Regions from separate parts of the Arthrobacter sp. FW306-1B-F12A genome, predicted to be linked through region 1. Evidence: predicted binding sites of a transcription regulator. Region 1 holds the regulator's gene; the other holds the start of a gene.

Region 1 (3,404 bases):
TGCCACTCCCGGGCCCCCTCATCCGCTACGGCTCAAGCGGTTTTCTCGCCTAAGGTGAGTTGACCACAAGCTCGCAGCGATACATGGGCCCCGGGAGTGGCATCGGGCCTATCGGAGCCGGGTGGCTGAGGATCGAAGATCCTTGGCCACCCGGCGGAGGGGCGGGGGCCCATGTATCGCGGAGAGCTCGGCAAGAACAGATCGAAAGGAAACGCCCTTGGCCAGCCAGGACTGGGTTGAGAAGGATTTTTACGCCATCCTTGGTGTCGCCAAGGACGCCTCTGACGCTGACATCAAGAAGGCGTACCGCAAGCTTGCGCGGAAGTACCATCCGGATACCAATTCCGGGGATGCTGCTGCGGAGAAGAAGTTCAAGGACATCTCGGAGGCCTATTCGGTGCTCTCGGATGCCGAGGAGCGCCAGCAGTACGATGCCATTCGCGCCATGGGCGGGGCACGCTTCGCGCCGGGCGCAGCTCGCGGCGGCCCGGCCAATGGCGGCTTCGAGGACCTGTTCGGCGGGCTTTTCGGCGGCGGACGCCAGCCTGCCGGTGCCGGGGGCATCCCGCCCGAGTTCGCTGACCTCTTCGGCGGTGGCTTCGGCGGTGGACAGACCGGTTTCCAGCGGGCCCCGCAAAAGGGCAGCGACCGCACGGCGTCCACCTCGATTTCCTTTGCAGGCTCCATTCATGGCACCACGGTGAGCCTCCGCGAAAGCAACGGAAACGTCATCGACGTGAAGATTCCCGCGGGCATCAGGGACGGCCAGAAGGTCCGCCAGCGTGGCAAGGGCAACCCAGGCGCAGCCGGAAACGGGGACCTCATCATCACGGTGAACGTCAAGCCCCACGATTTCTTCAATCGCGACGGCGACAACATCCGGATCCACGTGCCGGTCACCTTCGCCGAGGCGGCCTTGGGTTCCAACATCCACGTGCCGACGCTCGACGGCGACACTGTCACCGTCCGCGTCCCGGCCGGCACGCCTTCCGGGCGGACGCTCCGGGTCAAAGGCCGAGGCGTCAAGACCTCGAAGGGCACCGGAGACCTGCTGGTGACGATCGACGTCTCCGTCCCGCAGAACCTCAACAAACAGGCCGAGGAAGCTGTCAAGGCGTTCGCCGCGGCTACGGCCGACGCCGATCCTCGCCACGACCTGGCCGCCAAGGCCCGCTTGTAGCGGCAGAAGACATGGGAGGGGACGTAGGCATGGGCATCGACATCAACCAGCCGATCTTCGTCATCTCCGTCGCGGCCGAACTGGCTGACATGCACCCGCAGACCCTGCGGCAGTACGACCGGCTCGGCATCGTGTCGCCGAGCCGTGCGCCGGGCAAGTCCCGGCGTTACTCCCAACGCGACATCGACCGCTTGCGCGAGGTCCAGCGGCTCTCCCACGAAGGCGTGTCCCTTGAGGGCATCAAGCGCATCCTTGAGCTCGAAAACCAGGTGGCCGCGCTGCAGTTCCGCGTGGCCGAGTTGAGCGAGGAACTGCAGCGGCGGCGGAGCCCCATGGAGGCCCGCGTTTTTGCTGCGGGAGCAGCCGGCGACGTCGTCAGCCTGGCCCGCGGGCAGCGCCCCCGGGCGCGGTCCCAGGCAGTTGTGGTGTGGAGACCGCGACCGGGGGAGTAGTCCTCTAGGGCCGCGAGAGGGACGCCAGTAGCACCGGCGCATCCTGCCCGGCCCACGTGCCCCGAAGGGCAGCCGAATCTTCCGAACCCTGGATCCCCAGATCCAGGACGCGGTTCACCTGGACGGTGAGTTCACCGGCGTCGATGCTGGTAACGCCGCCTTCGGTGATCGGCGCTGCGGGACTCAGAGCGGGGACTTCGCTGCCGGGGGTTCCACTGCCCTTGGCCTCGACGGAACTCGCCCTTGGCTCCAGCACGCCGTCCATGTCCACGAACTGTTCGGCTTCCCGCTGCCCAGTGAGGATGGCGGTGGCCAGGGCAGCGACGTAGACGGGATCGGTGCAGGCGTCGTACACCCACCTCGTGCCCAACACGGAGTGTTCCATGGTGCCGAGCAGCGAGTGCTCCGCACCGGGCAATTCCGAACCCCGGTAGCTCAGGGGAACCTGGTAGACCTTGCCGCCGTGGGAGACCAAGTGGGTTTCGAGGCCGACTTCGCCGTCCGGATCATCGAAGCGGTACGCACCGAGCAGCTCGGGCGGCGCGGAGCCGTCCTTGGTGAACCACGGCTGGACGGGCAAGTACTTTTCGATGAGCTCAAGTTTGCTAGGACTCAGGGTTGCTCTATGGATGATAGCCATGCGGTCCAGCCTAGGCCACCTAGAAGCAGTTGCTCCAGGGCGAACCTACTCCGCAAATAGCCCGGCCAGGTCCTCCGCCGTCAGCGCGCCACCGGCCAGGGCGTCGCCTTCCATGACATCCGCGAACAGCTGCGACTTCTTGGTCTTGAGCGCCATGACCTTTTCCTCGATGGTGTCCTTGGCCACCAGGCGGTAGACCATGACGTTCCTCGCTTGCCCGATCCTGTGGGTTCGGTCCACGGCCTGCGCTTCCGAGGCGGGGTTCCACCACGGGTCCAGCAGGAACACGTAGTCGGCCTCGGTCAGGTTCAGGCCGAACCCGCCGGCCTTCAAGGAAATGAGGAACACGGGCGCCGCGCCGTTCTTGAATTCGCTCACGACGTCGGCCCGGTTCCGGGTGCTGCCGTCGAGGTAGCAATATTCGATGTCCTCCGCGTCGAGCCGCTCCCGGACCTTGCCCAGGAACCCCGTGAACTGGCTGAAGATGAGCGCCCGGTGCCCCTCGGCGACGATGTCCTCCAGCTGTTCGAACAGCACATCCAACTTGGACGAGCGCACGGCTGACAAGGACTCGTCCACCAGGGAGACGTCCAGGCTCAGCTGCCTCAGCAGGGTGAGCGACTGGAAAATGGTGAAGCGGTTCTTATTGACATCGTCGATGAGCCCAAGGATCTTCTGACGCTCCCGCTGCAAGTGGGTCTGGTACACCTTCTGGTGCCGCGGGTTGAGCACCACTTCGAGCACCTGTTCCTGCTTGGGCGGCAGGTCCTTGATGACTTGCTCTTTGGTGCGGCGCATCATCAGGGGACGGACCCGACGGCGGAGCTTGGCGAGCTGGGCCTTGTCGCCGTTCTTTTCGACGGGCTTTTGGTAGTACTCCGCGAAGCGGCGCGGGCTGGAGAAAAGTCCCGGTGCGACGATCGAGGTCAGCGCCCAGAACTCCATGAGGTTGTTCTCAAGCGGGGTTCCCGTGATGGCCAGCTTGAAGGATGCCGGGAGTTTCCGGGCGCACTGGTAGGCCTTGGACTGGTGGTTCTTGACGAACTGGGCTTCATCGAGCATCAGTCCGGCCCATTCCTTGGCGGCGTAGGCTTCGTAGTCGATCCGGAACAGCGCGTACGAGGTGATGACG
Region 2 (3,404 bases), on a different contig from region 1:
GTGCTTCTCGCCGTATTCGGACATGTCGATCCGCACCATGGCGCGTTCGTCGTCGAACAGGAAGTCGGCGAGTGCCTTGGCGAGCTCGGTCTTACCGACGCCGGTGGGGCCCAGGAACAGGAACGAACCCGTGGGGCGGTTGGGGTCGCTGATGCCCGCGCGGGCGCGGCGGACGGCGTCGGAGACGGCGGCCACGGCCTTGGACTGACCGATCAGCCGCTTTCCGATCTCCTCTTCCATGTGCAGCAGCTTCTGGGATTCCCCCTGGAGCATGCGGCCGGCGGGGATGCCCGTCCAGGCCGAAATAACCTCCGCGATATCGTCCGCCGTGACTTCGTCCGCGACCATCAGGGCGGGCTTCGCTTCACCGCGCGCTTCCCGGGCGGATTCTTCCTCGGCTGCTGCGCTGAGCTCGCGCTCCAACGCGGGCAGTTCGCCGTAGAGAATGCGCGAGGCAGCTTCAAGGTCGCCCTCGCGCTGGAACTTTTCGGCGGCGGACCGCAATTCGTCGATCTTTGCCTTGAGGTCGCCCACGCGGTTGAGCCCGGCCTTCTCGGCTTCCCAGCGGGCGTTCAGCGCACCCAAGGCTTCCTTCTTGTCCGCTTTGTCCGCGCGGAGCGCGGCGAGGCGTTCGATGGAGGCCGCATCCGTCTCGCGCTCGAGTGCCAATTCCTCCATGGTGAGACGGTCCACGGCACGGCGGAGCTGGTCGATTTCCTCGGGAGCCGAGTCGATTTCCATGCGTAGCCGGGACGCCGCCTCATCCACGAGGTCGATGGCCTTGTCCGGCAATTGACGGCCCGAGATGTAGCGGTTGGAGAGCGTGGCGGCGGCTACCAGGGCGGAGTCCGCGATGGCTACCTTGTGGTGGGCCTCGTAGCGTTCCTTGAGGCCGCGGAGGATGCCGATGGTGTCCTCCACGCTTGGTTCGCCCACGTAGACCTGCTGGAAGCGGCGTTCCAAGGCAGGGTCCTTCTCGACGTTCTCGCGGTACTCGTCCAGGGTGGTGGCGCCGATGAGCCGCAGCTCGCCGCGGGCCAGCATGGGCTTGAGCATGTTCCCTGCGTCCATGGCGCTTTCACCGGTGGCACCGGCGCCCACCACAGTGTGGATTTCGTCGATGAACGTAACGATCTGCCCGTTGGAGTTCTTGATCTCCTCCAGCACGGCCTTGAGCCGTTCCTCGAATTCGCCGCGGTACTTCGCGCCGGCAACCATGGATGCGAGGTCCAGCGCGATGAGGGTCTTGCCCCGCAGGCTTTCCGGGACGTCACCTGCCACCATGCGCTGGGCAAGGCCTTCGACGACGGCGGTCTTGCCGACGCCGGGTTCGCCGATCAGCACGGGGTTGTTCTTGGTGCGGCGGCTCAGGACCTGGACCACTCGGCGAATTTCGCTGTCCCGCCCGATCACGGGATCCAGCTTGCCGGAGCGCGCGACGGCGGTGAGGTCCGTGCCGTATTTCTCAAGCGCCTGGAAGGTGTTTTCCGGGTCTTGCGAGGTAACTTTCCGGTCACCGCGGACACCCGGCAAGGCGGCGAGGAGCGCTTCGTGGGAGGCGCCGGCGTCGCGCAATAGCTTCCCCACGGCGTCGCTACCGGCAGAGAGCCCCAAGAGGAGGTGCTCAGTGGACACGAAGGAATCGCCGAGTTTCTCGGCCTCGTTCTGGGCGGCCTGGATGGCCTGCATCGAAGGGCGGGAAAGCTGCGCTTGCTGCACTGAACTGCCCGACGACGACGGCAGGGCCTTGATGGCCGAACTCGCCTGGACGCTCACGGCATCCGGGTCCGCTCCAGTGGCGCGCAAAAGCGCCACCGCGACGCCCTCGCGTTGATCCATGAGGGCTTTGAGCAAGTGGGCTGGCTCCAGCTGCGGATTTCCGGCGGTGGAGGCGTTCATGGCCGCCGCGGAAAGAGCCTCCTGGCTCTTGGTGGTGAATTTGACGTCCATGGAAGAGCTCCTCTCGGGAAAGATGACTATTTCTCAAAGTTGAGTCTACTATGCTCAACTTTGGCGAATCGTCCCTCCTGCTCCATGTTTGCCGACGGCGAAACTGCTGTCCATAGCCTTCCCCGCTTACGGTGAAAAGTCCCTCGCTGTTTGCGTTCCCTGGCCCTAGGATCAGGTGTGACCGGGTGGAACACCCCCCCGGGCGCGCATGAGAAAAAGGACACGCAATGAAGAAGTTCGTAGTTCTCTACAATGCACCACAATCGGCGGAATCGATGATGGCTGACAGCTCCCCTGAGGCAGCAGCCGAAGGCATGAAGCTGTGGATGGACTGGGCCGCGAAGGCTGGCGCTGGGCTTGCCGATCTTGGCACACCCCTCGGTGGCGGCAAAGTGGTTGGGAACTCTGGAGTATCCGATGCAGAGACCGGCGTGGGCGGTTACAGCGTCCTCCAAGCCGAAGACATGGACGGAGCGCTGAAGCTCCTCGAAGGCCACCCGCATTTCCTCATGGCCCCCGAAGTCTCGATCACCGTCTACGAAGCGCTCGACGTCCCGGGCATGTAAGGCAGCACCCGCCGTCGAAATCGTGGGTCCGGGCCGCGCGCTGCGTGCCGGAACGCAGCACTCGGCCCGCGCCCACGATCCCGGCAAAGCGCCGTACGATATGCACATGGCACCCTTCACAGTCACTCGCAATGCGCTGATCCCCGCCGCACCCGCCGACGTCTTCCCCTTCGTCAACAACTTCCACGAGTGGACCAAGTGGTCTCCGTGGGAAGCCGTGGACCCCAAGCTGAACCGGAGTTATTCCGGCAACGAATCCGGCGTCGGAGCAAAGTATGCCTGGAGCGGCAACAACAAGGCCGGCACCGGAACCATGGAAATCGTCGGCTCGGAGGAGCCCGGCAAGATCGACATCCGCCTCGAGTTCACCAAGCCGATGAAGGCAGTCAATCCTACGGGGTTCACGTTCGTGCCCGAAGGGGACGGCACCCGCGTCACCTGGACCATGACCGGCGAGAACAAAGGCCTCGGCAAGATCTTCGCTCTGTTCATGAACATGGAGAAGATGGTGGGCGGCGACTTCGAAAAGGGTTTGACCGCTCTCTCTGCGGTAGCCACCCGGAAAAACTCCTAGTCACCTGGCGCTGGCCATGGCCGTCTTCGTTGATCCGCCGCTGTGGCCCGCGCACGGGACCGTGTTTTCCCACCTCGTCTCGGACACCTCGCTCGAGGAACTGCATGCTTTCGCCGGGGCCGCGGGGATTCCCGGGCGTGCCTTCGATGGCGACCACTACGACGTCCCGGAACGCCGCTACCAGGACCTCCTGTCCGCGGGCGCCATCCCCGTGGAGGCCCGGATTTTGGTGCGGAAACTGATCGCGAGCGGCTTGCGGATCCCGGCCCGACAACGCAGCAAGGCGCTCACCGTACCCTTGCTGGAGCGCTGGA

Evidence for each region. The regulator HspR, encoded in region 1, represses chaperone genes until heat shock. The targets are predictions, from matches to a motif close to AAGTTGAGTCNNNNNGACTCAACTT.
Region 2: clpB (ATP-dependent chaperone ClpB) is a predicted target of HspR. The motif match lies at 1,987-2,011, and genes of this name have one in related genera.

Annotation. Positions count from the first base shown of each region.
Region 1 is NZ_JBYSXD010000042.1:6,696-10,099, reverse strand. Features, by position in the region: gene AC3WJU_RS17320 (DnaJ C-terminal domain-containing protein) at 218-1,180, shown strand; gene AC3WJU_RS17315 (heat shock protein transcriptional repressor HspR) at 1,210-1,632, shown strand; gene AC3WJU_RS17310 (CG0192-related protein) at 1,637-2,272, opposite strand; gene AC3WJU_RS17305 (DEAD/DEAH box helicase) at 2,318-3,404, opposite strand, start outside.
Region 2 is NZ_JBYSXD010000033.1:28,076-31,479, reverse strand. Features, by position in the region: gene clpB (ATP-dependent chaperone ClpB) at 1-1,950, opposite strand, end outside; gene AC3WJU_RS15445 (YciI family protein) at 2,178-2,516, shown strand; gene AC3WJU_RS15440 (SRPBCC family protein) at 2,623-3,090, shown strand; gene AC3WJU_RS15435 (DUF4031 domain-containing protein) at 3,107-3,404, shown strand, end outside.